DNA from 2 places in the Bradyrhizobium sp. th-b2 genome. Region 2 is predicted to be linked to the other one. Evidence: predicted binding sites of a transcription regulator. Region 2 holds the regulator's gene; the other holds the start of a gene.
What was found. Region 2 encodes PhoB, which activates phosphate uptake and scavenging genes when phosphate is short. Its sites were predicted from a motif close to TGTCATNNANCTGTCAT; they were not measured.
Positions count from the first base shown of each region.

Region 1: a site for PhoB is predicted at 13,859-13,875, ahead of K359_RS0109665 (inorganic phosphate transporter). Genes of this name have one in related genera too.

Region 1 covers NZ_AUGA01000005.1:28,743-44,349, forward strand. The annotation lists gene K359_RS0109590 (flavin reductase family protein) at 1-496, opposite strand, end outside; gene K359_RS0109595 (ATP-binding cassette domain-containing protein) at 504-1,343, opposite strand; gene ssuC (aliphatic sulfonate ABC transporter permease SsuC) at 1,352-2,098, opposite strand; gene ssuD (FMNH2-dependent alkanesulfonate monooxygenase) at 2,257-3,438, opposite strand; gene K359_RS0109610 (sulfonate ABC transporter substrate-binding protein) at 3,420-4,373, opposite strand; gene K359_RS0109615 (sulfonate ABC transporter substrate-binding protein) at 4,410-5,360, opposite strand; gene K359_RS0109620 (LLM class flavin-dependent oxidoreductase) at 5,577-6,782, opposite strand; gene K359_RS0109625 (ATP-dependent RecD-like DNA helicase) at 7,002-8,111, shown strand; gene msrA (peptide-methionine (S)-S-oxide reductase MsrA) at 8,426-9,142, shown strand; gene msrB (peptide-methionine (R)-S-oxide reductase MsrB) at 9,164-9,577, shown strand; gene K359_RS0109640 (hypothetical protein) at 9,813-10,190, shown strand; gene K359_RS51565 (DUF3309 family protein) at 10,329-10,493, shown strand; gene K359_RS0109650 (hypothetical protein) at 10,715-11,005, shown strand; gene K359_RS0109655 (DUF4112 domain-containing protein) at 11,073-11,609, opposite strand; gene K359_RS0109660 (Crp/Fnr family transcriptional regulator) at 11,742-12,110, opposite strand; gene K359_RS0109665 (inorganic phosphate transporter) at 12,174-13,796, opposite strand; gene K359_RS0109675 (DUF5413 family protein) at 14,086-14,526, opposite strand; gene K359_RS0109680 (hypothetical protein) at 14,731-15,607, opposite strand, start outside.
Region 2 covers NZ_AUGA01000007.1:281,263-296,869, reverse strand. The annotation lists gene K359_RS0113945 (OmpA family protein) at 157-1,551, shown strand; gene K359_RS0113940 (hypothetical protein) at 1,554-1,850, shown strand; gene K359_RS0113935 (TetR/AcrR family transcriptional regulator) at 1,958-2,548, shown strand; gene K359_RS0113930 (haloalkane dehalogenase) at 2,545-3,453, shown strand; gene K359_RS0113925 (SelT/SelW/SelH family protein) at 3,473-3,700, shown strand; gene K359_RS0113920 (lysylphosphatidylglycerol synthase domain-containing protein) at 3,991-5,046, shown strand; gene K359_RS0113915 (ATP-binding protein) at 5,131-6,444, shown strand; gene pstS (phosphate ABC transporter substrate-binding protein PstS) at 6,581-7,591, shown strand; gene pstC (phosphate ABC transporter permease subunit PstC) at 7,801-8,790, shown strand; gene pstA (phosphate ABC transporter permease PstA) at 8,795-9,640, shown strand; gene pstB (phosphate ABC transporter ATP-binding protein PstB) at 9,637-10,455, shown strand; gene phoU (phosphate signaling complex protein PhoU) at 10,467-11,183, shown strand; gene phoB (phosphate regulon transcriptional regulator PhoB) at 11,314-12,024, shown strand; gene K359_RS0113880 (GcrA family cell cycle regulator) at 12,266-12,778, opposite strand; gene K359_RS61220 (hypothetical protein) at 13,039-13,278, opposite strand; gene K359_RS0113875 (aspartate aminotransferase family protein) at 13,277-14,485, shown strand; gene argF (ornithine carbamoyltransferase) at 14,485-15,411, shown strand.

The DNA.
Region 1 (15,607 bases), on a different contig from region 2:
CGTGCCAGTACGCCAGCGCGGCGGTTCGCTCCGAGGTGATCACGTCGAGCACGCGACCTATGACGATCGCGTGCGAATGCCGTTCGATGATCTCCTCGACCTCGCAATCAACAGCGGCAAGCGCGCCGACCAGCAACGGTACGCCTGACGCGCGCGTCGTCCATTCGGCGCCGGTGAAGCGGTCGGCGCCCTTCAGACCGCCCTTGCCGGTGAAGCGCTCGGCGATCTCGAGCTGGTCAGCGGTCAGGATGTTGACGCCGAACACGCCATGGCGCGCGATCAACGGCCACGAGGAGGCGGCGCGGTTGATGCTGACGATCAGCGACGGCGGCTCGACCGACAGCGACGACACCGAGGTCACCGTCATCCCCGAAATGTCCTTACCGCGACCGGCGGTGATGACGCCGACGCCACCGGTGAGATGGCGCATCGCGCCGCGGAACTCGGCGGCCGCGACCGCGGGCTCGATCGAAACATTGCGGACGACGGAATTCATGGCGACCTCACAGGGTGTCTTCGCTGCCTTCGAGCAGGTGCTTCAGGATCTCGCCCTCCAGCGCGGCGAGTTCGGCCGAGCCGCGCCGGCGCGGCCGCGGCAGGTCGATCGTGACGTCCTGCGCGATGCGGCCGTCCTCGATGACAAGCACGCGGTCGGCGAGCGCGACCGCCTCGGCGACGTCATGCGTCACCAGGATCGCGGTAAAACCCTGGTCGCGCCAGACGCGTTCCAGCAATTGCTGCATCGAGATCCGGGTCAGCGCGTCGAGCGCGCCGAGTGGCTCGTCGAACGCCAAGACGCGCGGCTGGCTGACCAGCGCGCGCGCCAGCGCCACGCGCTGCTTCTGGCCGCCCGAGAGCACCGACGGCCACTGCCCGCGCTTGTCGTCGAGGCCGACCTCGACCAGCGCGTGCTCGGCACGTGCCTGCGCGTCGGCGGAGGAACGCTCCCGTCCCAGACCCACCTCGACATTGGAGAGCACCCGCGCCCAGGGCAGCAGGCGCGGCTCCTGGAACATGACGCGGACATCCTGCGCCCGGGGCTGTTCGCCAAAGGCGATGCCGCCCGCCGTCGGCGCGTCGAGGCCAGCGATCAGGCGCAGCAGCGTGCTCTTGCCACAGCCGCTGCGGCCGACGATCGCGACGAACTGGCCGGCCGGGATGTGCAGGTCGATGCCGCGCAACACCTCATTGTCGCCGAACGCCTTGCGCAGGCCGCGAATGGTCAGCGACAGGCCACGGGTCGCACCTTCCGATCCGCGCCGCAGCTGCCGTGCCTGCACGACGATATCGGCGCGGTCGACCGGCTCGGCGTCGACGGGCTGGAAACGAAGCGCTTCTTGCATTCTCATTCTCACTTCTTCTGGAAGGCGGGGTGCCACGACAAGGTCAGCCGCTCCAGCGCCCGCGAGGCGCTGTCGGCGAGCTTGCCGAGCAAGGCGTAGATCAGGATCGAGAGCACGACGACGTCGATCAGCATGAACTCGCGCGCCTGCATCGCCATGTAGCCTAGGCCGGACGAGGCCGCGATGGTCTCGGCGACGATCAGGGTCAACCACATGATGCCGAGCGCGAAGCGCAGGCCGACGAAGATCGAGGGCAGCGCGCCAGGGAAGATCACCCGGCGGAACAGCTCGCCGTCGCTCATGCCGTAGATGCGGCCCATCTCGATCAGCTGCGGGTCGACGGTGCGGATGCCGTGCAGCGTGTTGAGATAGATCGGGAAGAACACGCCGAGCGCGACCAGGAACAGTTTTGCCGACTCGTCGATGCCGAACCACAGGATGACCAGCGGAATCAGCGCCAGATGCGGGATGTTGCGCACCATCTGCAGCGTGGTGTCGGTGAGCTTCGCCGACAGCTGCGACAGCCCATTGGCGAGCCCGAAGGCGAAGCCGATGCTGCCGCCGATCACAAATCCGATCGAGGCGCGCCAGAAGCTGACCCAGATGTTGCGGATCAGCTCACCTGACAGCAGCAGCTTCCAGCCCGCCAGTGCGACGTCGGACGGCGCCGGCAGCACGCGCGAGGGAACGAAACCGGTGACGCAGGCCAGCTGCCAGACCAGGATGATGGCGAGCGGCACGATCCAGGGGATCAGGCCGTCGACCTTGGGGAGTTTGGGTGCGCTGGAGCTGTTTCCGTTCCGACGGGATCGGAACGGAGCTCCAGATTTTTGTTTTGACGCGTTTTCTTCACGCGAACCGGCATCCACTTCGCTCGAAAACGCTTTGCGGCGCGGAAGACTGTCGATGAGACTCATGATTGCGATGCCTGCTTCTGCGGACGGTAGTCGTTGCCGATGGTCTCGCCGAACGGCCCGGTGTTGACGCGGATCGGCGTCACATTGCCGGGTTGCGCCAGCGACAGCAGCGGGAACACCAGCTCGGCGAAGCGATAGGCTTCCTCGAGATGCGGGTAGCCCGACATGATGAAGGTATCGACGCCGATGTCCTGATACTCCTTGATGCGCGCGGCGACCGTCTGCGGATCGCCGACCAGCGCGGTGCCGGCCCCGCCGCGCACCAGGCCGACGCCGGCCCAGAGGTTCGGGCTGATCTCGAGCTGGTCGCGCCGGCCGCCATGCAGCTGCGCCATGCGCTGCTGGCCGACCGAGTCCATCCGCTCAAAGATCTTCTGGGCGGCCGCCACCGTGTCGTCGGTGACGTACTGGATCAGCTCGTCGGCGGCGCGCCACGCCTCCGCATTGGTCTCGCGCACGATCACATGCAGGCGGATACCGAATGAGAGCTCGCGGCCGCGCTGCGCGGCCACCGCCTTCACCTTGGCGATCTTCTCGGCGACCTGCGCCGGCGGCTCGCCCCAGGTCAAATATTTGTCGACGGTGTCGACCGCGACGTCGATGCCGGCGTCCGACGAGCCGCCGAAATACAGCGGCGGCCGCGGCGATTGCACCGGATTGAACAGCAGGCGGCCGTCCTCGATCCTGATGTGCTTGCCCTCGACATTGACCGTCTTGCCCGCGAGCAGATCGCCGTAGACGTTGAGAAACTCGCGCGTCACCGCGTAGCGCTCGTCGTGGTCGAGGAAGATGCCGTCGCCCTTGCTCTCGATCGGATCGCCGCCGGTGACGACATTGATCAGGAGACGGCCGTTCGACAGCCGGTCCAGCGTCGCGGTCATGCGGGCGGCGACGCTCGGCGATTGCAGGCCGGGCCGGACCGCCACCAGATAACGCAACCGCTCGGTCCAGGGCGCGACGGCTGACGCCACCACCCAGGAGTCTTCGCAGCTCCGCCCCGTCGGCAGCAGCACGCCGTAATAGCCGAGTTGGTCCGCGGCCTGCGCGATCTGGCGCAGATAGTTGAAGTTCACCTCGCGGCCGCCGATCGCCGTGCCGAGGTAGCGGCTGTCGCCGTGGGTCGGCAGGAACCAGAGGATATTGGCGTTGGTTGCGGTGCTCACGTGCCCGGTCTCCATGCGACGTCGGAAATCTTGATTTGCTTCGGGATCAGGGCGAGCGCGAAGAACGCGTCGGCGACCTGCTGCTGATCCGCGACCACGCTGTCGGTGACCGGCTTGATGCCGTAGGACTGCCGCTTCAGCGCGACCTCCACCACCGGCACCGACAGGCCGATGCTCGGCGCCAGCTGTTCGGCAACGGCGTGGATATCGCCCTTGGCCCAGTCATCGACCTCGCTGAGCTGCGCCAGCACCAGCTCGACGATCTTCGGGTCGCTGTGCAGGAACTGCTTCGAGGCAAAGTAGAACTGATAGTTCGCGACGACGCCGGTGCCGTCGGCCAACGTGCGGGCGCCGGTCGCAGCCTCTGCCGCAGCCTGGAACGGATCCCAGATCACCCAGGCATCGACCGCGCCGCGCTCGAACGCCGCGCGCGCATCGGCGGGCGCGAGATAGGCGACCTCGACGTCGGAATATTTTACGCCGGCTTTCTCCAGCGCCTTCACCAGCAGATAGTGGACGTTGGAGCCCTTGTTCAGCGCGACCTTCTTGCCCTTCAGCTCCGCGACCGATTTGATCGGGCTGTCCTTCGGCACCAGAATCGCCTCGCCCTTCGGCGCCGGTGGCTCATAGGCGACGTACCGGATCGGTGCGCCTGCGGCCTGCGCGAAGATCGGCGGCGCCTCGCCGGTGTTGCCGAAATCGATCGCACCGACATTGAGCGCTTCCAGCAGCGGCGGACCCGACGGAAACTCGGTCCAGACGACCTTGTAGCCGACCGATTTCAGCTTCTCCTCGAGCGAGCCCTTGCTCTTCAACAGCACCAGCTTGCCGTATTTCTGGAAGCCGATGCGGACGACCTTGTCCTGGCCGTAGGAAACGCCGACGCTGGCTGCGACGATGCCGACCGACAGCACTGCGCGAGCAATCCAGCGTCGAAATAAACGCGTCATGGGAATGTCCTCTGCATTGAATTGACCAAGGAGCGATCAGGTCTGGGGATTGCGCCAGACGATGTCGCGGATCGCGATCTGCTTCGGGATCAGGCCGAGCTTGAAGAAGCGGTCGGCGACGCCCTGCTGGGTCACGATGATGTCGTCAGTCACAGGCCCGACCGAGAAGCCGGCTCGCCGCGCCGCGATGGTCTGGATATCGAGCGGCACGCCGGTGACGGCGGCCAGGGATTTCGCGACCTCATCGGGATGCGCCTGCGCCCACGCCGCCGACGACGTCGTGACATCGACGATCTGCTGCAGGACGGCGCCGTGATTTCGGGCGAAGTCGCGGTTGGCGATGTAGAACGAGTTGGTCTTGGTGATGTCGCGAGTCTTGACCAGAATGCGACCGTGCTGCTTGGTCTCGGCGATCGCGAAATACGGATCCCAGATCGCCCAGGCATCGATGCCGCCATTGGCAAAAGCCGGGCCGGCGTCGGGGGGCGTCAGATAGACCGGCGTGATATCGCCATAGGTCAGCCCGGCTTTCTCCAGCGTCTGAATCACGACGTTATGCGCGCTGGATCCCTTGGTGAAGCCGACGCGCTTGCCCTTGAGATCGGCGATGCCTGTGATTGCCGAATTCTGCGGCACCAGGATGCCTGAACCATTGATGATCGGCTGGGCCGCGGCATAGACGATGGCCGCGCCCGCGGCCTGGGCGAAGATCGGCGGGGAATCGCCGACGGCGCCGTAATCGACGCTGCCGACATTCATCGCTTCCATCATCGGCGGGCCCGAGGAGAACTCGACCCATTTCACACTGATGCCCTGCGGCTTGAAATGATTTTCCAGGGCTTCACGCTGGCGCGTGATAACCAGCACGCCGTTCTTCTGGTAGCCGATACGAATTTCCTTCGCGTCCGCCTGGGCCTGCGCACCCCGTGACAGCGCGGCAGCGGCGGCTGTGACGAGCGACAGCTGGAGGAACTCACGACGCTTCATTCCAAAACTCTCCTGACGATCAAGCGCGTTTCTCAACACGCGATCATGCGTTGTCAGGATGATGGGGCGCGCGAATGAAGCTGTCGAGCACCGCACAAAAATAGCGATGCCAGCACTTCGGTGCAGGCATCGCGCGAGTCGTTTCTTTTAAGGCGCGGATCGCGCGTAGCGAATTATTTTCCTCACGAGATCGCGAGGTCGCTGCACAACAATCGATCAGCCCGCGGCGGCGGTTTTCGGCGCGACATTGACCGCGAGTTTACCGTAGCGATCCGAGAACGCCTGTGTGTCGATCTCCTCGAGCTGGATCGCACCACTCAACACGCCCTTCTTCCAGGCATCGTGCTCCGGATCGTGCTGGAACTCCGGCATCACTTCCTTGCCGAAAAGCTCGAGCGACTCGCAAATGTGCTCATGGGTGTTCTTGCCGGCCTGGTTGAGCAGGATCACCTGGTCGATATGCGACGCGCGGAAGCGCCGCAGCTTCTTGGCGATCGTCTCCGGCGAGCCGATCAGGCCGCCGCGCAGCGCAGCCTCCTGCGCCTCCGGATTCTCGCGCTTCCACTTGTTGTACTCGTCCCACATGTTGACGGTGCCGGGCGCCGGCCGCTGCCGGTTCTGCGCCTGGCCGTAATAGCGCAGCGCGAACTGGAAGAAGGTCGCGCCATCGGCACGCTTGCGTGCTTCCTCGTCGGTCTCGGCGCACATGAAGAACGAGACCAGCGCCATGTTCGGATTGATCTCGTAGTCGGCGAGCTTCTTCAGCCGCTTGGTGATCGCGTTGTAATAGGCATGCACCCAGGCATGCGCCGCCTCGGCGCTGACGAACTGGAAGCCGAGCGCGCCAAATCCGTTCTGCCCGGCGCGCTCGATGGTCGGCAATTGCGAGCAGGCCATCCAGAGCGGCGGATGCGGCTTCTGCACCGGCTTCGGCACGACGTTGCGCAAGGGGATGTCGAAATATTTGCCGTGATGCTCGGTGCCGATCTTGGTGAACATCGGGAAGATCGCACTGACCGCCTCCTCGAACACCTCGCGCTTGGTCTCCATGTCGCGGCCGAACGGCGTCAGCTCGGTGATCGAGGCGCTCTCGCCCATGCCGAACTCGCAACGGCCGTTGGAGAGCAGATCGAGCACCGCAACCCGCTCGGCGACGCGGGCGGGATGATTGGTGGTGAGCTGGAAGATGCCGTGGCCGAGCCGGATATTCCTGGTGCGCTGGCTTGCGGCGGCGAGGAAGGATTCCGGTGCCGGCGAATGCGAATATTCCTCGAGGAAGTGATGCTCCACGACCCAGGCATAGTCGTAGCCGAGCCGGTCGGCGGTCTCGAGCTGCGTCAGCGCGTTCTGGTAGAGGCGGAGTTCGTCTCCGTCGTTCCACGGGCGCGGCAGTTGCAGCTCGTAAAAGATGCCGAATTTCATGGCGTCACTCCCAAGGTCGCGCTCCCGACCACTTATTGTGGTCCCGACCGCTTGTTGTTTTCGGTCAGTCTAGTGGCGGCGCGACCCAAGTCCAGCCTCGGGGGCGAAACTCCAATTCCGTGCAGCGGGAGATAGCTTGATCGGACCGCATGAATGTTTAGCTTGTGCTGGCACGAGTCGCGGCGCTATCGGTCGCGCGCTCATTCCTCCGAAAGCCACATGACCACCTTCACGCCGCATCAGGACTCCGCGCTGAAAGCAGTTGCCGACTGGCTCAAAGCCAAGCCCGGCAAGGGCGCCACGCCGCCGGTGTTCCGGCTGTTCGGCTATGCCGGAACCGGAAAGACCACGCTTGCCCGCCACATCGCCGAAGGCGTCGACGGCGAGGTGAAGTTCGCGGCTTTCACCGGCAAGGCGGCGCTGGTGATGCGCAACAAGGGCTGCGACAGCGCCTCCACGATCCATTCCCTGATGTACCGCGCCCGCGAATCCGGCGTCGAGCAGCCGAGCTTCGAGCTGTGGGACGACGCGCCGGCATCGAAGGCCAAGCTGATCGTGATCGACGAATGCTCGATGGTCGATGCCGAGCTCGGCCGCGACTTGATGTCGTTCGACTGCCCGCTGCTGGTGCTCGGCGATCCCGCGCAATTGCCGCCGATCCAGGGCGGCGGCTTCTTCACCGATGCCGAGCCGGACGCGATGCTGACCGAGGTGCACCGCCAGGCCCAGGACGATCCGATCGTGCGGATGTCGATGGATATCCGCGAGGGCCGCGAGCTCGAGATCGGCCGCCACGGCGAAAGCGAGGTGGTGTCGCGCAAGGAGCTCGATCCGGACCGCGTGATGCGCGCCGACCAGGTGCTGGTCGGCCGCAACAACACCCGCCGCGCCTACAACATGCGGGTGCGGCAGCGGCAAAATATCGAGGATCCGCTCCCCGTCGCCGGCGACAAGCTGGTCTGCCTGCGCAACAACCGCAAGAAGGGCCTGTTCAATGGCGGGCTATGGCGGGTCAAGGCGCGGGCGCAGTCGAAATCCAAGATCATCACCATGCGCGTGATGCCGGATGAGGATTTCGGCTACAAGGTCACCAAAGTCTCGGTGCGCGGCGAATGCTTCGACGGCGGCGTCGAGGGCGTTCCGTGGGAGCAGCGCAAGCCCTATGACGAGTTCGACTACGGCTATGTGCTGACCGTGCACAAGTCGCAGGGCTCGCAATGGGACGATGTCGTGCTGTTCGACGAGAGCTTTGCGTTCCAGGATTCGCGCGCGAGGTGGCTGTATACGGGCATCACGCGGGCCGCGAAGCGGCTGAGCATTGTGGTGTGACGCCCGATCCACCGTCATTGCGAGCGGAGCGAAGCATCCATCGTTCCGCTTGTTGAGACATGGATTGCTTCGTCGCTATCGCTCCTCGCAATAACGAGATGACGATTTCGCCGCGACGAAGTAGAAGTCCTCGTGGGGCGGCCGCCCGCCTAAGGTCTTGCCCGAGCGTGATTTTGCTCACGAAACCGTGTGGCCGGCGGCGTAACAAAACGCGCTTTGACCCGTATTTTAAAGCGTCGGAGCGGCTCGGCCCGATTTGCGAATGCCGGCTGCCGCTCTAGACTGGCCCCCAATTGCGATCCCACGAGGAACCCATGCCCAAAAGCTCCCTCAGCCGCCTCTCGGTTTGCGCCGCCGCGATCGGCGCGCTGGCCGTCGCCGCTTTTGCCGTTGCGCCCTCGCTTGCCGCCGAGGACGCCGTGATCATCCCGCCGCCCCCAGCAAGCGCGCCCGAGGCCGGCATCAAGACCGCGGTGCTCGCCGGCGGCTGCTTCTGGGGTGTGCAGGGCGTGTTCCAGCACACCGCCGGCATCGTCAGCGCGGTGTCCGGCTACTCCGGCGGCAGCAAGGCGAATGCGGACTACGAGAAGGTCTCGACCGGCACGACCGGCCACGCGGAATCGGTCGAGATCAAATACGACCCGCAGAAGATCTCCTACGGCAAGATCCTGCAGATCTTCTTCTCGGTCGTGCACGACCCGACCCAGCTGAACCGGCAGGGCCCCGATTCCGGCACGCAATATCGCTCGGCGATCTTCACCACCAGCGACGAGCAGAAGCAGGTCGCGGACGCCTATATCGCCCAGCTCAACGCGGCCAAGGTCTACAAGAAGCCGATCGTCACCAAGGTCGGCGCGCTGGAGGCGTTCTATCCGGCGGAAGGCTACCACCAGGACTATCTGACGCTGCACCCGAGCCAACCCTATATTGCCTATAACGACATCCCGAAGGTCGAGAGCCTGAAGAAGATCTTCGCGGAGAACTACATCGAGAAGCCGACGCTGGTGAGCAGCACGAAGGCCACCAACTGAGCATCTCGCAAAGGAGGTTGAATGTCCGACACCAAAACCGACGGCAAGGTTCACAAGAGCGAGGCCGAGTGGCGCAAGGAATTGACGCCGATGCAGTACGCCGTGCTGCGGGAAAAGGCGACCGAGCGCCCCTTCACCGGCGAATACGAGCATGATCCCCGCAAGGGCACCTATGTCTGCGCCGGCTGCGGGCAGACGCTGTTCGAATCCGACCAGAAGTTCGACTCCGGCTGCGGCTGGCCGAGCTTCTCCAAGCCGGCGATCGAGAGCCATGTCGACGAGGAGCACGATGTCAGCCACGGCATGATCCGCACCGAGGTGCTGTGCGCGAAATGCGACGGCCATCTCGGCCATGTCTTCAACGACGGCCCCGGCCCGACCGGCCTGCGCTACTGCATCAACTCGGCGGCGCTGAAGCTGAACGAGAAGAAGTAACGCGGCAGTCACTACCGCTCGTCATGCGCGGGCTCGACCCGCGCATCCATCAAGGAATGAGTCTTTCATCACGATGGATTGCCGGGTCAAGCCCGGCAATGACGGCAGTGGGGTTTGGCAAATATCCTGCTCCCAGCGTCGAACAATTTCCCCGCCCCGCGCGACCAAGAACCGGTCGCGCGGGGTTTGTTTTGGCCGCAGCGGCCTTGGCGCGCCTGAACACAAGGAAATTTTGATGTCACGGATTCCAGGAAAGCTTTTGTTGGGTCTCGGTCTTGCCGGCCTGATCATGGGGAGCACTTTGAGCATGCCAGCGTTCGCCGCCGACAAGATCTCGCTGTTCAAGGTCATCACCTCCAAGGACGAAATCGTCATCGGCCTCACGGATGCCGACCTCGCGCAGGTCGAGGGCCAGAATGCCGGCGGCATCGCCAAGATGCTGGTCGCCAAGGGCTCGATGAGCGTCTGGCAATACGCCGTGCACAAGTCGGCCGCCGGCGATCTCGAACAGGCGCCGCTGCACAAGATCGGCCTGATCGCCAGCGACTCGCTGCGGGTCGAGCCCTATCCGACCCCGCTGAAGGTGCTGCCGATCGACGAAAGCAAGAAGTAGTCGCCCCGGCGCCCCGACAACATCCTTGTGATCGGCGGGGCGCCTTAACGACTCGCGGGCCGGAATGTGCTTTGCTCCGAATTCGCGGGGCCGTCGGCGTCTCGCCGTGCGGCTGCCGCCTATTCTGAGGAGGGCGCCATGTCGCTCGGACTGATCCTCATCATCCTCCTGCTGATTATCCTCCTAGGCGGCTATAGCGGCCGGATCCGCGGCTATGGCTATGGCCTCGGCCACTCCGGAATGGGCCTTTTCGGGGTGATTTTGATCGTGGTCGCGATCCTGGCCTGGCTCGACAAGATATGAGAGCCTTAAGGCTCTGAAATAAAAAGGATTATTCGGCACGACCGCGTGCTATGCGCGGATTCAGCATGTGCCTTGCCGGGGCCGCTTCTGGGGTCGCATTTTTGTCAAAGAGGCCTATATTAGGGGTCGAAATGACACGTACGGCGCGCCGCCGATGGTAGGCCGCCGTCCCCAAAATCCCTTTCGCCGCATCGCGCCAAGAACACAAGAGGTCGTCGACCATGCGTCCCCTGCGTCCGTTCAACTACAACACGTCTGCCGAGCTGTTTCCTGCCGCCATCCGCAAGAAGAAGCGGGCTGGTTTCGCCTATCGCCGTTTCGGCACTGCCGCCGAAGCCGTGCGCTTTGCGATGGAAGAGCTGCCGGCGGATTCGCTGAACGGCGCCTATCTGCAGGTCGAGGAAGCCCGTTTCGACCAGAACGGCATCCGCTCTCTCTATGAGAGCGAAGGCTTCCCGCTGCCGCGTCGTCCGCGCCCCGCCGCCAGCCAGACCGACGCCGACGCCGCGTAACCTTTCCGCTCCTCCTAAAACGAAAAGCCCTCGGACCGATCCGGGGGCTTTTGTTTTGGTGAGTTCGTTAGAGCCGCGGCTGCTTGTCGAGCCAGCGCCGCAGCATCCGCACATTGCGCATGTTGGCGCGGAACATGACGTCGAACGCATCGCCCGCCACCGGCACCATGCCGATCACGCCGTCGACCGCGACATTGGCGAGCATCCGCGCCGTGATGTGCCAGGGCGCGCCCAGCAAGCGGGCTTCGCGCACCAGCCACAGCGAGATCGCGGTGGTAATGATATCGCCGACCACGGGGATCAGGCCGATCAGCCCGTCGATGCCGTAGCGGACATTGGTGCCCGGCACGATGAAGGCGACGTCGAGCAGCTTTGCGATCATCTCCAGCCGCGCCAGCCGCTCTTCGCGCGTCAGATTGCCGAACGGATTGGCGCTGGCGTTGCGGAAGTCGAACTGGAAACCCTCGAACTGCGGATGCAGCGCTGCGTCTGAGAATTCGCGTCCGTCCTGGTCGATGACCTTGCCGCGCGCCTGCGCCCCGCCGAAAGGCGGCCGCGATCGCGCAGCGTGGGGCATGAAAATGTCGTCCTCGGGCATGGCCATCACATGGTAACGCAGGCAGGCGGTTCAAGTTGCGTCACATTACCACTGTGTCACGTTTGAGGCTCCGTCACGGCCGCATCAAGCACCGCGCGCCGAAGCGGCGGCGGAAGCAGCGGTTTTCGCTCGCCGCGTTTAGTCGACGACCTTGTTCATGGTTCTGAGTCGGTGGGCCAGCGTCCTCATCACCTTCAGGGCAAAATGCGGCGTCTGGCTGACGAGGAAGAGAAACTGCTTTTCCGAGACCGGGACGAGTTCGACATCGGTGAGAGCTGTGGCGGACGCGCTCCTTGGCTCGTTGTCGATCAATGCCATTTCGCCAAAGATCGTGTCAGCCGCCAGGTCCGCCACGGTCTTGTTGCCGACCTGAATGCGCACGTAGCCGCTCTTGATCACGAAGAGCTCGTTGGCTTGCTCGCCCTCGCGAAAAATGATGCCACCGGCCCGGACCAGCCGCGTTTCGATACTGTTGCCCGTCAGAAGGCTAAAGCTTGCATCTACCACTCTTGAACCCTTTCCCCGAAGCCGGACGCAGGTCTCATACGTCCCGGCCGTCTGCGGCTCCGGCTAAAACAAATGCGCGAAAACAAAGTACAGAAGGCCCGAGATCAGCATCGCCATCGGCAAGGTCAGAACCCAGGCCATGGCGATATTGCGGATTGTCGACCATTGCAGCCCGGACCCGTTCGCAGTCATGGTGCCTGCGATACCGGACGACAGCACATGGGTCGTCGACACCGGCAAGCCGTATCCGTCCGCAGCGGCGATGGTCGCAGCCGCGGTGATCTCGGCGCAGGCACCCTGCGCATAGGTCAGGTGGGTCTTGCCGATCTTTTCACCCACGGTCACGACAATCCGTTTCCAGCCAACCATCGTGCCGAGGCCGAGCGCGATGGCGACCGCAATCTTCACCCAGGACGGAATGAATTTGGTGGCGGCATCCAGCGAGCCCTTGTAGCGATTGAGCGTCGCGACGTCGGCATCGCTCAGCCCGCTGTCGCTGCTTTTCATGAGCAAGCGAAGCGCCTCCGATACCAGATACATATCGTTGCGCGTGTTGCCGACGGTCTCGGCCGGGAATTTTGCCAGCGAACCGTGCTGAACGACCTGGTCGCTGATTTCGCGGACGAGAACGGCAAGCGCTGGATAGGTATCGTCAGTGAGTTGCCGAAGCGCGATGTAGTTCGTCACGATGGGACGGGGGTCGCCCACAACCTTGCGATCGGCTCCCCTGCTCTCGACGACCTTGCTCGCCGCAGCCGAATTCGCGGTGAATGCTGCTATCTGACCAGCAGGCATCGCGCGGTTGAGTGCGTAAGCGGTTGGGACCACACCGATCAAAATGAGCATGATGAGACCCATGCCTTTTTGACCGTCGTTCGATCCGTGAAAGAAGCTGACCAGGGTACAGGTCAGGATCAGGATGCCTCGAATCCACCACGGCGGTGGCTGCTCGCCTTGCGGCTCGCCGAACAGGGCTGGTGTTGCGCGCAACAGCGCGCTTTTCAGCCCGTAGAGCAGGATGGCAGCAAGCGCAAATCCGAACAGCGGCGACAGCAGCAGCGCCTTGCCGGTATTGGCGGCCTGCGACCAATCCACGCCGGACGTCCCCTCTCTTCCGTGCATTAGGGCGTTCGCGATCCCGACGCCCATGATCGATCCAATCAGGGTGTGCGAACTCGAGGCGGGCAGTCCAAAATACCAAGTACCCACGTTCCAGATGATGGCAGCGATCAGAAGCGCAAACACCATTGCGAAACCGGCGCTGCTGCCAACCTGAAGGATCAATTCGACCGGCAACAAGGAGACGATGCCGAAAGCAACGGCACCACTGGATAGGAGGACGCCGATCAGGTTGAAGAAGCCTGACCAGACAACGGCAATGTGGGCCGGCATCGAACGCGTGTAGATCACGGTTGCGACGGCGTTCGCCGTGTCGTGAAAGCCGTTGACGAATTCGAAACCGAGCGCGATCAGCAACGCGACGAAGAGCAGCAGGAACGCGAGATAGGAGGTCTTGCCGGCCCCTGTGGCACCAACGTCGGCGTAAATGCTGTAGGCCACGAAAAGAAGCGCGGCCCCGATCACTCCCAGATAGATAATGCCGGTGAGGGGATGAAAGCCCTTCTCGAGATCGGGCCCGCCACGCCGCGCAGGCTCGATCGAACCAGGTAACGCTAGATCGCTCATCGATCGCCCCTCACAGCCGCGGGAGGACAAAAGCGGCCATGTGACATTGGGACTACGTTTACATGACGCCCATGTGACAGTTGCGTGAAGGAGGGCTCGGCCGGCTTGCGGCCAGCGTCTAATCTATTGATAAGACTACCGTAATGTCGCGATTGCTGCGCGCCACGCGTTATGCTGAGCTTCCGATTGCGATCCGCTCATTCGCGGTTGGGTCGCAGTCGATGACGCCGAAGCTGGCGACTTCCGCTATTCCCTTGGAAGCTGTCGATCGTGAGTACGACGACTTGCCCTAGTGTTGGGCCGACACCGACGGCGTCACCGGCTGGTAGAGCTCTTCGGCATATTTGTGCGCCAGCCAGGACGTGATCACGCACGGGATGAAGCCGACCAGCCCGTAGAGGATGAACTGCACCGGACCGCTTTCGGAGCCGTGCGAGGCATACATCAGCGCCGCGCCGACGAACGCCACGAGGCCGACGATCAGCATACGCACCGTTGGCGCGATCCGCTTCACATGCATCAGGATGTCGTCGATCGCGGCGAACATCAGCGACGGCACGATGCCGAACAGATAATTGTATTGCAGCGACTTCACGAACACGACGAGCAGCTTCGCCACCTCGCCGCCATTGGTCTCGGTCCAGTAGCCGGACTGATAGGTGGTCATCAGCAGCAGCAGGAAGCCTGCGATGAACGGCCCGATGGCTGCGAAGATCAGATAGCGTTTCATGGCGTGCCCTTGCCCGACGTCAGGCGAGTGTAACGCAGTCGCGCGACGGAGCTAGAGAAAATCGAAAACGCCCGGCAATGTTCCGGCGCTCTGCACGTCGAATGCGCTGCAACAGGCGGCCGCCGCGATGTCGCTGCGATACGGAATCGCCCGGACGGAGCCGGGCGATGAGGTCGTGAGGCACCGAGGCGAGCGCTAAGGCCGCTACTCGCCCCACGCCGCGAAGGCGTCGTTGAAGGCCCGCTCGCCGGGGGCGCCCTTTTCGATGGCGATGATGGCGCGGCGCTGGTTGGTGTAGACCAGCGGCACGTCGAACCACGAGCGCTCCTTCAGCAGCTGCAGATTGCGCGAGCGGTCGGCGTCGACATTGGAGAGGCCGACCAGGAAGAAGCCGTCGGTGACCTTGACCGCGAGCCCGGCCAGCGGCGTGCCGCGCGCCTGCTCGTTGGACTTCATCAGGATGCCCGGCACGTTGCCGACGCCGCCATTGGCGAAGTCCTGCGGCAGGATGAAGGTCAATTCCGCGGTGTGGCTCGCCGGCAGCGACGAATCGGTGTTGCGACGGAACGACATCGTCATCTTGAACTTGCGGTCGGGGATGTCGATGTCAGCGCGCACGGCGATGTCGGGCTTCTGGTTGCCGGAGCCCTTGATCTGCTCGGTGCGCCAGACCACCGAGCCGACATATTGCTTGCCCTTCGGATCCGACGGGTCCTCGTCATAGAGCACCACGCGCTGCGCCACCGGAGCGACCGGCTCGCCCGACGACGAGGGCTGCCCGACGCGGTCGGTGATCTTCTTGCTCGCAGGCGTCGCGGCGGCATCCTTCGGCGCCTCGACGGGCGCGGAGGACTTGAACAGGCTGCTGACGAAGGTGGTGACCTGCTGCCGCAACAGGATGCCGGTGCCGACCAGGATCAGCAGAATGCCGATCGCGATCGCGGTCTTGAACGGGAACATCGACCGGACGCGCGGCGGCTTGCTCGGCTCGCGCTCGCCATTGCCGATGCGCGACCGTTGCGGCGGCGGCGCCTGCGGCGGCTGCGGGGTGTAACGCTCCGCCTCCTCGACCGACTCCTCA
Region 2 (15,607 bases):
GGCCGATTTGCATTCCGCGGCAAACTTAGCGAAAGACCACTGAAGAAACTGTTATTCCGGTCCGACATGGCGCCCCCGCCATGATGCTTGATTTGGGGTTTGACAGTCAGCCAAGGGTTTGTTTTCTCTCTGGTTCCCGAGCCCGCAGGACCCTGAATGCACGGACTTTTCAAGTGGAGTAGCAAGTGGTGGCCGGGCGTGATTCCACTGGTCGTCCTTTGGGGTATCGCGGCCTGGACCAGCACGGCAACGGTCGAAGCCGACCTTGCCGCGCGCTCTAATGCCGCACTCAAGGACACCGTGCTCGACAAGCGCCGCATCAGCGTCGACGGCCGCGACGTGACGTTTGCGGCCAACGCCTTCTCCGAGGACGGCCGCCTCAGCGCGGTGGCGTCGGTCGAGGCGGTGCCGGGCGTGCGGCTGGTCAACGACGAGACCCGTCTTGTTGCCGAGGCCAAGCCCTATGTCTGGTCCGCCGACCGCGACGTGGTGCGGGTCACGCTTGGCGGCAATGCGCCGCTGCCGTCGAGCAAGAGCAAGCTGACCGAGGCCGCGAAGGCCAGCCTCGGCGGTGTCGAGGTGGTGGATCAGATGGCGCTCGCCCTCGGCGCACCGTCGCGGTTCGACGCGGCGGCGCTGCTGCTGCTCGACCAGATCAGCAAGCTGAAGGACGGCAAGATCACGCTGACCGACAGCAAGGTTAACCTCGCCGGCATGGCGCGCGAGCTCGGCGGACGCGAAGCGGTCGCGGCCGCGCTGAAGAATCTGCCGGAAGGCTATTCGGTCGCCGCCAACGACATCAAGGCGCCGCCTTACGTGTTCCAGGCCTACAAGGACCCGGTCGCGGTGACGCTGACACTGACCGGATACGTGCCCGACAACAACGTGCATGCCGCGCTGGTCGCGGCCGCTGGCCGCAAGTTCTTCAGCGAGAAGGTGGTCGACAATCTCAAGGCCAGCCTCGGCGCGCCGTCGGGTTTCGCGGCGGCGGTGGCGCCTGCGCTCGGCGCGCTGTCGCGGCTGTCGACCGGAACGCTTGTCGTCTCGGACCGCGAGGTGAAGCTGTCGGGCGATGCGCTCTATGATGCCGCGGCCGGCCAGATCCGCGACGGGCTCGGCAAGGACTTCCCGCAGGGCTGGCAGTACAAGGCCGAGGTCACGGTCAAGCCGGCGGCGGCGCCGGTCGATCCCACAGTGTGCCAGCAGCTGTTTTCCGAGATCCTCTCGAAGGGCAAGATCCGCTTCGAATCCGGCAAGGCCGACATCGTGCCTGACTCCGCCGGTCTGCTCGACCGCCTGATCGAGACCGCGATGCGCTGCCCGAATGCGACGATCGAAGTCGTCGGCCATACCGACAGCGACGGTGAGGAAGCCGCCAACCAGGCGCTGTCGGAGCGTCGGGCGCAGGCCGTGGTCGATTACCTGGTGCGCGCCGGGCTGCCCGCCAATCGCTTCACGCCGATCGGCTATGGCAGCACGCAGCCGCTCGCCGGCAACGACAGTGAAGACGGCAAGGCGCAGAACCGCCGCATCGAATTCGTGGTGAAGTAGCGATGACCGTGCTCGCGACATTCTTCTGGGGTTGGCTGCTCGGCGCAGCGCTGCTCGGCTTCGGCATGGGCTGGATTGCGGTGGTGCATCGGGCGCAGGGCGTCTCGAAGGCCTGGATCGGCTGGCTGGCGCTGGTTGCCGCCGCGCTGGTGGCCGCGTCGTTCGCGCGGGTCATGCCCGGCCGCTTCGGTTACTGGCTCGATCTGTTCCTGGTCATGTTCGCGCTCTATCTCGTCGGCTGCGCCATCGGCTCCTGGCTGCGCGACTGGGTGGTTTCCCGCAGCAAGCCCGCGAGCTGACCCCAAACCCTTGATCCATCAGGCCTGGCGAGGCCGCCACGCGCGGCGCCGGCCGCATTCCTTTTACGGCTTGACATCAATACGTACGTACGTATTAAATCGTGGCGATGCCAAAACCCTCTCTCCGCGATGCCATCCTCGACGCCGGCCTGAAGCAAATGTTCCGCACCGGCTATCACGGCACCAGCGTGCGCGACGTCACCGCCGCCGCCGGCGCCCCGCAGGGCTCGTTCACCAACCATTTCCGCTCGAAAGAGCTGTTCGCCTCCGAGGTGCTCGATCGCTACTTCCTCTATGTGCGCGGCCTCGTTGCGGAAGCGCTTGATGACACCGCGCTGCCGGCGCGCGAACGGCTGCGGCGCTACCTCGATCTCATCACCGGCAAGCTTGCGCATGACGGCTTCACCCGCGGCTGCCTGATCGGCGATTTCAGCCTCGAGGCGTCAGGCTCGAGCGAGATGCTGCGCGCGCAGCTCGACGACATCTTCCGGGAATGGCGCCTGCCGTTTGCGGCCTGCATCGCCGAAGCCCAGGCCAAGCGCGAGATCGCCTCCGACTTCGATCCCGACGCGCTTGCCGATTTCCTGCTCGCATCCTGGCAGGGCGCGATGCTGCGCATGAAGGTCGAACGCAGCGGAGCGGCGCTGACGCGTTTCAAGACGATCGCATTCCAAACCGTGTTCAAGGAGTTGCCATGACCATGTCCGCCGAGATCAGCCTGCATCATCGCTCCGTGTTCGGGACCACGATGGCCTATCGCGAGACCGGACGCAGCGACGCGCCGCACGTGCTGTTCCTGCACGGCAATCCGACGTCGTCCTATATCTGGCGCAACATCATGCCGCTGGTCGCGCCGGTCGGGCACTGCATCGCGCCCGACCTGATCGGCTACGGCCAGTCCGGCAAGCCCGACATCGCCTATCGCTTCTTCGACCATGCCGACTATCTCGACGCGCTGATCGACGCGCTCGGCATCAACTCGGCGTATCTCGTCGCGCAGGATTGGGGCACGGCGCTCGCGTTCCATCTCGCGGCGCGCCGTCCGCAACTCGTGCGCGGGCTCGCTTTCATGGAGTTCATCCGCGCGATGCGGGACTGGTCCGATTTCCACCAGCACGACGCGGCGCGGGAGACGTTCAAGAAGTTCAGGACACCGGGCGAGGGCGAGGCGATGGTCCTCGACAACAATGCGTTCGTCGAACGCGTGCTGCCCGGCTCGATCCTGCGCAAGCTCAGCGAGGAGGAGATGGCGGCCTACCGCGCGCCGTTTGCGACGCGCGAGAGCCGCAGGCCGACATTGATGCTGCCGCGTGAGCTGCCGATCGCCGGCGAACCTGATGATGTCGATCAGGCGCTCACCGCAGCACATGCGTCGCTTGCGGCATCGAGCTATCCGAAGCTCTTGTTCGCGGCCTCGCCCGGGGCACTGGTGTCGCCGGCCTTCGCCGCCGAATTCGCGGCGACGCTGCAGCATTGCGCGGTCATTCAGCTCGGAGCCGGCGCGCACTATCTGCAGGAAGATCATCCGGAGGCGATCGGCCGCTCGGTCGCAGGCTGGATCGCCGGGATCGAGGCCGCGAGCGCGCAACGCCGCGCGGCATGAGTGGACGGGAGGGCACGCCATGACCGATCTCTCGATCATTTATTGCCGTCCCTGCGGTTACGAGAAGCGTGCCAGGGAGGCGGCCGCGCTGCTGCGCGAACGCTTTGGGCTCGATGCGGCGCTTGTGCCCGGCAAGGGCGGCATCTTCGAGGTCAGGCTTGACGGCAAGGTGATCGCCCGCCGCGTCAAGGGGCATTTCCCCGATGCCTCGGAAATCGTCACCGCGGTGGCGTCGGCACGGACATGACCGCGCCGCCGCTCGCGGCTTCCTCCCCGTAGTATTCCGGATGCCTCGCGGGCCGTTCGGCGGGCTAACTACCGCACGGGAATGTCAAGTCTTGTCGAAGGTGGCGAGAAACGCGCATATTTGTGCATCCGCTGTCATGAATCATCCCTAATATCTTGAAGATGCGCGTTTTATTGTCCTTCGACGAATTCCACTCCGGCTTAAAACGCGCTACACGGGGCAGGACACAGCGAAGCGCCGGCGGAGTTCGCCCGGGAGCCGTCGTCGCGGGATCGCAATTCGAGGTCTAGATGCTGGAAGCAATACGCAGGGCGATGGCGTTTCTGCGCCAGAAGCAAATCCTGCATCGGCTGGGTGTTGTGATCAGCATCGCCGTCATCGGCATCGCCTGTTACGTCCTCTATCACATGCTGCGCGGCATCGACACCAACGAGGTGCTCGAGGCCATCAAGAGCACCGAGCCGCGGCAGATCGCGCTGGCGGGGCTGTTTGTCACAGCCGGCTATTTCACGCTGACCTTCTACGATCTGTTCGCGGTGCGTGCGATCGGCCACGCCCACGTGCCCTATCGCATCAACGCGCTCGCGGCATTCACCTCGTATTCGATCGGCCACAATGTCGGCGCCAGCGTCTTCACCGGCGGCGCGGTGCGCTACCGGATCTATTCGGCCTGGGGACTGAACGCGATCGACGTCGCCAAGATCTGCTTTCTCGCCGGCCTCACCTTCTGGCTCGGCAATGCCGCGGTGCTCGGGCTCGGCATCGCCTACCACCCGGAGGCCGCCGCCAACATCGACCAGCTGCCGCCTTGGCTCAACCGCACGCTGGCGTTCGGTATCATCACCGCGCTGGTCGCCTATGTGGTCTGGGTCTGGACCCAGCCGCGGGTGGTCGGCCGCGGCCCCTGGACGGTGACCCTGCCGGGCGGTCCGCTGACGCTGCTGCAGATCGCAATCGGCATCGTCGACCTCGGCTTCTGCGCGCTGGCGATGTACGTGCTGGTGCCGGACGAGCCCAATCTCGGCTTCGTCGTGGTCGCCGTCATCTTCGTGTCGGCGACCCTGCTCGGCTTCGCCAGCCACTCCCCGGGGGGCCTTGGGGTGTTCGACGCCGCCATGCTGGTCGGCCTCTGGCAGATGGACCGCGAGGACCTGCTCGGCGGCATGCTGCTGTTCCGCCTGCTCTACTATATTGCGCCATTCGTCATATCTGTAATCTTGCTGACGTTTCGGGAGGTTATCGTCGGCGCCCGACTCAAACGGCTGCCGCAGGCTGATTCGGGTCCCCGTGCTGAGCCGCATCATGAGGCGGTTCTGGTCCGCAAGCGCGGTGACTCCGGCGTCTGATGAAGCGGCCCGATGCCTCCCGAGGGAAGGTCGATGTGACCGCGCCTGGGCGAGACATGAACCGACGGGAAGAAAGCCGCCGCGATGGCAATTGACGATTCGCATTCCTCCATCTTCTCGCCCTGGCCCGACCGGTTGCGTCATGCCGCGCTGATCCTGCTCGCCGCGGCGCTGGCGCTGAGCGTGGTGGTTTCACTCGGCGAGTTGTCGCTGGTCCGCGCCTGCGCGGTGTTCGCCTGCATCGCGGCCGCGGCGCTGGTACCATGGCGGCTGCATGATGCCGGCACCTCGCGGGAGGATGTCCGCGGGGGCAATCCGGTCGAGGCCTCGGCCGTCAGCGCCGTGGTCGCCGGCATGCCGGACCCGGCGGTGCTGCTCGATCGCGCCGGCCGCGTCATCCATCTCAACACCGCCGCGTCTGAGCTCGCGCCGGCGCTGCGCCGGAACGAACTCGCGCAATTTGCCCTGCGTTCGCCGGAGATCATCACCGCGCTGCGCGAGGCGATCGCGACCACCGAGCCGCGACGGGCCACCTACACCGACCACGTCCCGGTCGATCGCTGGATGGAACTGGTGATCACGCCGGTTCCAGTGCCGACCCAGTTCGGCGGCACCGAGAAATGCATGCTGATGACCTTCCACGACCTGACGCCGCTGCGCCGGGTCGAGGAGATGCGCGCCGACTTCGTCGCCAATGCCAGCCATGAGCTGCGCACGCCGCTCGCCGCTTTGTCCGGCTTCATCGACACCCTGCAGGGGCCGGCGCGCGATGACGCGCGGGCGCGCGAGCGGTTCCTCGGCATCATGCACACCCAGGCCATCCGCATGGCGCGGCTGATCGACGACCTGCTGTCGCTGTCGCGGGTCGAGCTGTCGGCCCATGTGCGGCCCGAGGCCTCGATCGATATCGTGCCGATCATCCGTCAGGTCGCCGACGGGCTCGAGGCGCTGGCCAGCGAGCGTCAGGTCGAAATCGACGTCGACCTGCCGCAGGCCCCGGTCACGATCGCCGGCGACCGCGAGGAACTGCTCCGCCTGTTCGAAAACCTGATCGAGAATGCCCTCAAATACGGCGCCTCCGGTGGCCGCGTCATAGTGTCGCTCAACCAGACCGCGCCGGGCACGGGCGGCGAGGGAAGCCCCGAAATCCGTGTTTTGGTACGGGATTTCGGCCCCGGCATCGCCCCGGAGCACCTGCCGCGGCTTACAGAGCGCTTCTATCGGGTCGACGTCGGCGACAGTCGTAACCAGGGCGGAACCGGCCTCGGATTATCGCTGGTGAAACATATTCTTAACCGTCATCGCGGGCGTCTTTTGATCGAGAGCGTGCCGAAAAACGGCGCGACTTTTACCGCCTGTTTTCCCCGGCCGAAGACCCCGATACCGACCCAAAGCTAAGCACTTTCAGCCGCTTAGCGCTGTCATCCAACTGTCATCCAACCTTCGTAAAAGCAGCACCGACCGCTCCTAGATGGACCGGCGTGAGCGCAATCGGGCGCGTTCGGCGCTTCGCTCACAAGATGGAGACCACCCCATGAATTTCATCAAAGCAATCGTCGCTGCCGGCTTGGTCGCCGCTTCGACGTCAGCCTTCGCTGCCGATATTACCGGCGCGGGCGCGACGTTTCCGTTCCCGATCTATTCGAAGTGGGCTGACGCCTACAAGAAGGACACCGGCAATGGCCTGAACTATCAGTCGATCGGTTCCGGCGCCGGCATCAAGCAGATCCAGGCCAAGACCGTGACCTTCGGCGCCACCGACGCGCCGCTCAAGGCCGAGCAGCTCGAGAAGGACGGCCTCGTCCAGTGGCCGATGGTGATGGGCGCGATCGTTCCGGTCGTGAACGTCGAGGGCGTCAAGCCGGGCGACCTCGTGCTGTCGGGCGAAGTGCTCGGCGACATCTACCTCGGCAAGATCACCAAGTGGAATGACGCGGCGATCGCCAAGCTCAATCCGAAGCTGACCCTGCCGGGCGACGCCATCACCGTCGTGCGCCGTTCGGACGGTTCGGGCACCACCTTCAACTTCACCGACTATCTCGCCAAGTCGAATGCCGACTGGAAGTCCAAGGTCGGTTCCGGCACCGCGGTCGAATGGCCGGTCGGCGTCGGCGCCAAGGGCAACGAAGGCGTTGCCGGCAACATCAGCCAGACCAAGAACGCGATCGGCTATGTCGAGTATGCCTACGCCAAGCAGAACAAGCTGACCTACACCGCGCTGGTCAACAAGGCCGGCAAGACCGTGCAGCCGACCATCGCCGCCTTCCAGGCCGCTGCGTCGAATGCCGACTGGGCCAAGGCTCCCGGCTACTACGTGATCCTGACCGACCAGCCGGGCGAAGCCTCCTGGCCGATCACCGCGGCGACCTTCATCCTGATGCACAAGGACTCGACCGACAAGGCGGCCTCGCAGGAAGCGCTCAAGTTCTTCAAGTACGCCTTCGAGAAGGGTGACAAGGCGGCCGAAGAGCTCGACTACATCCCGATGCCGGACTCGGTCGTCAAGCTGATCGAGAAGACCTGGTCGTCGGACATCAAGAGCTAAGTTCGATATTTCGAACACGGCCTGTGCCGCCTTCCAAGGGGGCGGCACAGGTTGAGCGACTAGACCCGGGCTCCTTCAGGGGCCCGGGTTCGCGCCCCGGGAGGCGCAAGCCGGAACGGCGCCCGGTCAAATGCGTCAGTGAAGATCGCTTCGGGGCGTAGCGGTTTGCGTGGCTTTCACATAGTAAAGAGGGGATTGGCGTGGCAGACATGGCTGTTCAGAGCGATGTGATGGAAGCCGCGGGACCTTACGATCGCGCCAAGGCCCTCAGCGCCTTCAAGCTGGGTGATCTCACCTTCTATTGGATCACCCGTATCTCCGCGATTTCGGTTCTGTTGATCCTCGGCGGCATCATCCTGTCGCTGATCGTCGGCGCCTGGCCGGCGATGAAGGAATATGGTTTCGCCTTCCTCTGGACGCAGCGCTGGGCGCCCTCGGCCGATCCGCCGGTGCTCGGCGCGCTCGGCCCGATCTACGGCACGCTGATCACCTCGGTCATCGCGATGATGATCGCGATCCCGGTCGGCATCGGTATCGCCATCTTCCTCACCGAGCTCTGCCCGCAAATGCTGCGCCGCCCGATCGGCATCGCCATCGAGCTGCTGGCCGGCATCCCCTCGATCATCTACGGCATGTGGGGCTTCTTCGTGCTGGGCCCGTTCCTGGCCAACACGTTCCAGCCCTTCATGATCCGGATCTTCGAGGGCGTGCCCGTCTTGGGTGCGGTGTTCGGAGGCCCGCCGTCCTATCTCAGCCTGTTCAACGCCGCGCTGATCCTTGCGATCATGGTGTTGCCCTTCATCACCGCGATCTCGGTCGACGTGTTCAAGACCGTGCCGCCGGTCCTGAAGGAGGCCGCCTACGGCATGGGCTGCACCACCTGGGAAGTCGTCCGCAGCGTCGTGATCCCCTACACCCGGGTCGGCGTGATCGGCGGCGTCATGCTGGCGCTCGGCCGCGCACTCGGCGAGACCATGGCGGTGACCTTCATCATCGGCAACTCGTTCCGCATCTCGTCGTCGATCTTCGCGCCGGGCACCACGATCTCGGCCGCGATCGCCTCCGAATTCGCCGAGAGCGACGGCCTGCACCAGTCCGGCCTGATCCTGCTCGGCTTGCTGCTGTTCGTGCTGACCTTCTTCGTGCTCGCCGGCGCGCGATTGATGCTGATGCGGCTTGAAACGAAGGCGGGGAAGTAACGCCATGAACCCGATCTACAAATCCCGCCGCCGCAGCGACATCGTCATCCGCGCACTCTGCGTCGGCGCGGCGTTGTTCGGCGTCACCTGGCTGGCGCTGATCCTGTTCACTCTGCTCTACAACGGCCTCGCCGGCCTCAGCGTGCAGCTGTTCACCCAGAACACGCCGCCGCCCGGCTCGACCGAAGGCGGTCTGCTCAACGCCATCGTCGGCTCGGTCATCATGACCGTGATCGGCGTCGGTATCGGTGCGCCGCTCGGCCTGTTCGCCGGCACCTACCTCGCCGAATACGGCAAGAACGACAAGCTCACCTCGGTGATCCGCTTCATCAACGACATCCTGCTCAGCGCGCCCTCGATCATCATCGGCCTGTTCATCTATGGCGCGGTGGTGGTGCCGATGCGCGGCTTCTCGGCGATCGCAGGCGCGCTCGCGCTCGCTGTGATCGTGATCCCGGTGGTGCTGCGCACCACCGAGGACATGCTGCTGCTGGTGCCCAATCCGCTGCGCGAGGCAGCCTCCGCGCTCGGCCTGCCGCGCTCGCTGGTGATCAAGCGGATCGCTTATCGTGCAGCGCGATCCGGTCTGATCACCGGCGTGCTGCTGGCGACCGCCCGCGTTGCCGGCGAAACCGCGCCGCTGCTGTTCACCGCGCTGTCGAACCAGTTCTTCAGCTGGGATTTGACCAAGACGATGGCCAACCTGCCGGTGACCATCAACAATTTCGTGCAGAGTCCCTACGCCTACTGGAAAGAGCTGGCGTGGAGCGGTGCGCTGCTCATCACATTCACTGTGCTCGCGCTGAACATCGGCGCGCGCATCCTTGGTGCCGAAAGGGCCGCAAAATGACCGAGCTTTCCGTCTCCACGACTGTCGCGAGCCACGTTCCCCAGGTGCCGCTGCCGGAAGCGCCGCCGAAAGTCACGGTGCGCAACCTCAACTTCTATTACGGCGAGCACCACGCGCTGAAGAACATCAACCTGACGCTCGGCACCAACCGCGTCACGGCGTTCATCGGCCCGTCCGGCTGCGGCAAGTCGACCCTGCTGCGCATCTTCAACCGGATGTACGATCTCTATCCGGGTCAGCGCGCGGTCGGCCAGCTGATGCTGGACCAGACCAACATTCTCGATCCCAAGCTCGACCTCAATCTGCTGCGTGCGCGGGTCGGCATGGTGTTCCAGAAGCCGACGCCGTTCCCGATGACGATCTACGAGAACATCGCCTTCGGCATCCGCCTCTACGAGAAGATCTCGAAGTCCGAGATGGACGACCGGGTCGAGAAGGCGCTCCGCGGCGGCGCGCTGTGGAACGAGGTCAAGGACAAGCTGAACGCTTCCGGCCTGTCGCTCTCCGGCGGCCAGCAGCAGCGGCTGTGCATCGCGCGCACCGTGGCGGTGCGTCCCGAGGTGATCCTGTTCGACGAGCCGTGCTCGGCGCTCGACCCGATCTCGACCGCCAAGGTCGAGGAGCTGATCCAGGAGCTCTCCGAGGATTACACGATCGCGATCGTCACCCACAACATGCAGCAGGCGGCGCGCGTCTCCGACAAGACCGCCTTCATGTATCTCGGCGAGCTGATCGAGTTCGACGACACCAACAAGATCTTCACCTCGCCGAGCGATCGACGCACGCAGGACTACATCACCGGCCGGTTCGGCTGAGGAGACAAGCGATGGCTTCTGAACATACCGCCAAGGCATTCGACAGCGACCTGCAGGAGTTGACCCGCCTGGTCGCCGAGATGGGCGGCCTCGTCGAGCGCATGATCACCGAGTCGGTCGACGCGCTGATCCGCCGCGACGTCGCGCTGGGCAAGCGCGTGGTCGCCGCCGACATCGAGATCGACAATCTGCAGCGCGTCATCGAAGAGCGCGCGGTGCTGACGATCGCTCGCCGCCAGCCGATGGCGATCGACCTGCGCGAGATCGTCAGCGCGATGCGCGTCGCGACTGACCTCGAGCGGATCGGCGACCTCGCCAAGAACATGGGCAAGCGCGTCGCGGCGCTGGAGAGCGATTTCCAGCCGCTGAAGCTGATCCGCGGCCTCGAGCACATGACCGACCTCGTGCTGTCGCAGGTCAAGTCGGTGCTCGACGCCTATGCCGCGCACGATCTGCCGGCGGCGATGAACGTCTGGAAGGGCGACGAGGAGGTCGATGCGATCTGCACCTCGCTGTTCCGCGAACTGCTCACCTACATGATGGAGGATCCGCGCAACATCTCGTTCTGCATCCATCTGATGTTCTGCGCCAAGAACATCGAGCGGATCGGCGACCACGCCACCAATATCGCCGAGACCGTGTTCTACATGATCGAGGGCCAGCAGATCACCGACAAGCGTCCGAAGGGCGATATGACCAATTTCGCCACCACGGTGCCGGGCAACTAGGGCATGATCCGCATCGGCGGAACCGGATTGTCGTCGCGACAAACCGTTTCCCACGGGGAATATGCTCAGGGGTTGAGTGTTTCGGTTTGCGTTTGGGCAACGGATCACCACAGAGAAAGAACTTAGACCGATGAGCGCACGCATTCTGGTAGTCGAAGACGAGGAAGCGCTGACGACACTGTTGCGCTACAACCTCGATGCGGAAGGCTACGACGTCGAAACGGTGGGACGCGGCGACGACGCCGACACCAGGTTGAAGGAGCGCATCCCCGACCTCGTTGTGCTGGACTGGATGCTGCCGGGCCTGTCCGGCATCGAGCTGTGCCGCCGCCTGCGGGCGCGGCCCGAGACCAAGCAGCTTCCGATCATCATGCTGACCGCGCGCGGCGAGGAGAGTGAGCGCGTGCGCGGGCTTGCCACCGGCGCCGACGATTACATCGTCAAGCCGTTCTCGGTGCCCGAGCTGCTGGCGCGGGTGAAGGGCTTGCTGCGCCGTGCGAGCCCGGAGCGGCTTGCCACCGTGCTGACCTATGGCGATATCGAACTCGACCGCGAGAAGCGCCGCGTGGCGCGCTCCGGCCGCCCGATCGATCTCGGGCCGACCGAATATCGTCTGCTCGAATTCTTCCTCGAGCATCCCGGCCGGGTGTTCAGCCGCGAGCAGCTGCTCGACAGCGTCTGGGGCCGCGACATCTATATCGACGAGCGCACCGTCGACGTGCATATCGGCCGCCTGCGTAAGTTGCTCAATCCGGGCCGCGAGCAGGATCCGATCCGCACCGTGCGCGGCGCCGGCTACGCGCTCGACGACCGCTTCGCGAAGGCCGAGCCGCAGCCGTAACGGCCGTGTGGCATTCATAAACCGCAACACGTTGTCGTCCCGGCGAAAGCCGGGACCCATACGCCGCGGCCGGCGCAATCGGCACGCGGCCAGACGGCTTTCAAACAACACCCATTCGTGGTTATGGGTCCCGGCCTGCGCCGGGACGACGCCGGTGATGCATCCGGGCTACGGTTCTCACAAAAAAATCCCCGCTTTCATGGGGATTTCTTTTTCAGTCCTACGCCAGTTTCCCGAGTGCTCACTTGATCTGCGGTTTCGCCGACGGCCGGCGGCGATCGCCGGCGGGCTGGTAGGCGACGCGCGAGTGGTGTGCGCAATAGGGCAGGCCGCCGAGCGCCTTGCCGCCGCAGAAGAAGAATTCCGGGCTCGATGGATCGCCGACCGGCCAGTGGCAGGTGGCTTCGTTCAGCTCGAGCAGCGACAGCCGCTGGCTCATCGGCACCACGTTGTCGTAGGAGATCGGATCGGGCTCCATCTCGACCTCGAAGGCATGCGCCAGCGCGGTGTTGCCGCGCGAGACCGGACGCGCCACCCGCATCATGTGCTGGGCGGGGCGGGCCTTGCGCTGCCGCGGCGCGGCCGTGGAGGGGGCCTTGGCGCGGCCGGAGAGGCCGAGCCGATGCACTTTGCCGATCACGGCATTTCGCGTCACATTGCCAAGTTCCGCGGCGATCTGGCTGGCCGAGAGGCCAGACTCCCAGAGCTTCTTCAGCTGCTCGACGCGATCGTCGGACCAGGTCAATACAGTCATCGCATTCTTCCTTTCGCATGGCGCCGGCCAGTCATTGGAGCGACGCTGCGAGCCAAATCCGGGTCAAAATCCCAGCGGCCAGAATCCCTTAGCCCTCGCCGGGCGCGGTCTTGCGCCCGAACGTTTACGTGTGACACGAAGGCTACTTAGAGGGTCCAGTACTGCCGCACGAGATGTCGTACCCGACAGGCCAAACGCTACAATATGGCGTGACTCTGGCGCAAGAGTCCGCGGCCGTGCGTCCACATGTTCCCACAAAGTTAAGCACTGTAATGAGGCTTTTCCACCGCACCGGAATGCTCCGGATTGCGCTCGTTTCGCATCGCAGGAAGGCCGGCAAAGGCCGGCTCCTGGCGATTGACACCTACTGGCCGCAGCATAGAATGGCTGCACGTGCCGCCCGCAAAGGCGGCCGTTTTGTTTTCCGAAGCTGGCCGTTGCTGCACTGGCGTCAAGGCGCGCACGGCAATTGTCGGCTTCAAACCGGCAGTGAACGCCATGACCAACAGCGCCTCGTCGCATCTGCTCCCCGTCTTCGCCCGGGTCGATCTCGGCTTCGAGCGCGGTGAGGGCGCCTGGCTGATCGCAACCAACGGCGACCGCTATCTCGACTTCACCTCGGGCGTTGCGGTGAACGCGCTCGGGCACGCGCATCCGCATCTGGTCCAGGCGCTGCAGGAACAGGCGACCAAGCTCTGGCACATGTCGAACCTGTTCAAGAGCCCGGACGGCGAGGCGCTGGCCGCCCGGCTGTGCGAGCAGAGCTTTGCCGACTTCGTGTTCTTCTGCAATTCCGGCGCAGAGGCGATGGAGGGCGTGATCAAGCTGGTCCGCCATTATCACTTCTCCAAGGGCCATCCCGAGCGCTACCGCATCATCACCTTCGAAGGCGCCTTCCACGGCCGCACGCTGGGCACGCTGGCTGCGACCGGCTCGCCAAAATATCTCGAGGGTTTTGGCCCGCCGATGGACGGCTTCGACCAGGTGCCGCACGGCGACATCGAGGCCGTCAAGAAAGCGATCGGCCCGCACACTGCCGGCATCCTGATCGAGCCGGTGCAGGGCGAGGGCGGCGTGCGCTCGGCGCCGCAGGCGTTCTTCAAGGCGCTGCGCGCGCTCTGCGACGAGCATGGCCTGCTGCTCGCATTCGACGAGGTGCAGACCGGTATGGGCCGCACGGGCGATCTTTTCGCCTACAAGCGCACCGGCGTGACCCCTGACGTGATGTCGCTGGCGAAGGCGCTCGGCGGCGGCTTCCCGATCGGCGCGGTGCTGGCGAGCGCCAAGGCGGCTGAGGGCATGGCGCCGGGTTCGCACGGCTCGACCTTCGGCGGCAATCCGCTGGCGGTCGCCGCGGCCAATGCCGTGCTCGACGTGATGCTGAAACCCGGCTTCTTCGAGCACGTGCAGAAGATGTCGCTGCTGCTCAAGCAGAAGCTAGCCTCCGTCGTCGACCGCTATCCGTCCGTGCTGGCGGACGTGCGCGGCGAGGGGCTGTTGATCGGCGTCAAGGCCGTGGTGCCCTCCGGCGACCTGATCGTCGCGCTGCGTAACGAGAAGCTGCTCACCGTTGGCGCCGGCGACAATGTGGTGCGCTTCCTGGCGCCCCTGATCGTCACCGAGGCCGAGATCGACCAGTCGATCACAGCGCTCGAGCGCGCCTGCTCTGCGCTGGCGGCAACCCAGCCGAAGAAGGCGGCGGGATGATGAGCAAGCCTGTCCGCCACTTCCTCGACATCGACGAGGTGCCGCTCGCCGAGCTGCGCAACATGCTGTCCGCTGGCGCCGCCATGAAGGCGGCGCGGAAGGCGCATGAGAAGGGCAGGAAGCCGCTTGAGGGCAAGACGCTGGCGATGATCTTCGAGCGCCCGTCGACCCGCACAAGGGTGTCGTTCGACGTCGGCATGCGCCAGCTCGGCGGTGAAGCCATCATGCTGACCGGCGCCGAGATGCAGCTCGGCCGCGGCGAGACCATTGCCGACACCGCGCGCGTGCTGTCGCGCTATGTCGATGCGATCATGATCCGCATCCTCAACCATGACGCGCTGCTCGAGCTCGCGGCGCATGCCACCGTGCCTGTGATCAACGGCCTGACTCGGCGTTCACATCCCTGCCAGGTGATGGCCGACCTCATGACCTATGAGGAAAATCGCGGTTCGATCGAGGGCAAGACGGTGGCCTGGACCGGCGACGATAACAACGTGCTGGCCTCCTGGGCGCACGCCGCCGAGCGCTTCAAGTTCCAGCTCAATGTCGCGACCCCGCCGGAGCTCTCGCCGAAGAAGCCGATGCGCGACTGGATCAAGGCGACCGGCGCTCCGATCGTGCTCGGCACCGATCCGGAAGCCGCCGTGCGCGGCGCCGACTGCGTCGTCACCGACACCTGGGTGTCGATGGGCGACAAGGAGGGCGAGCACCGCCACAACGTGCTGAAGCCCTATCAGGTCAATGCCAAGCTGATGTCGCTCGCTAAGCCGGACGCACTGTTCATGCACTGCCTGCCCGCGCATCGCGGCGAGGAGGTCACCGACGAGGTGATCGACGGCCCGCAATCCGTGGTGTTCGACGAGGCGGAAAACCGCCTGCATGCGCAGAAGGGCATTCTGGCCTGGTGTTTCGACGCGGTCGCCTAGTCGTAGGTCACTAACGTTGTCGTCCCGGGCAAGCGCAGCGCGACCCGGGACCCATAACCACCGCTGTCAATTGTTGTGAAGGCTGGGGCCTCAGCTGGATGCATCAACCGACAGTGGTGGTTATGGGTCCTGCCCCAGTGCGCAATTGCGCACAAGGCAGGGACGAAGAGTTCGCGTTTAGCTCAACCCCTTTATT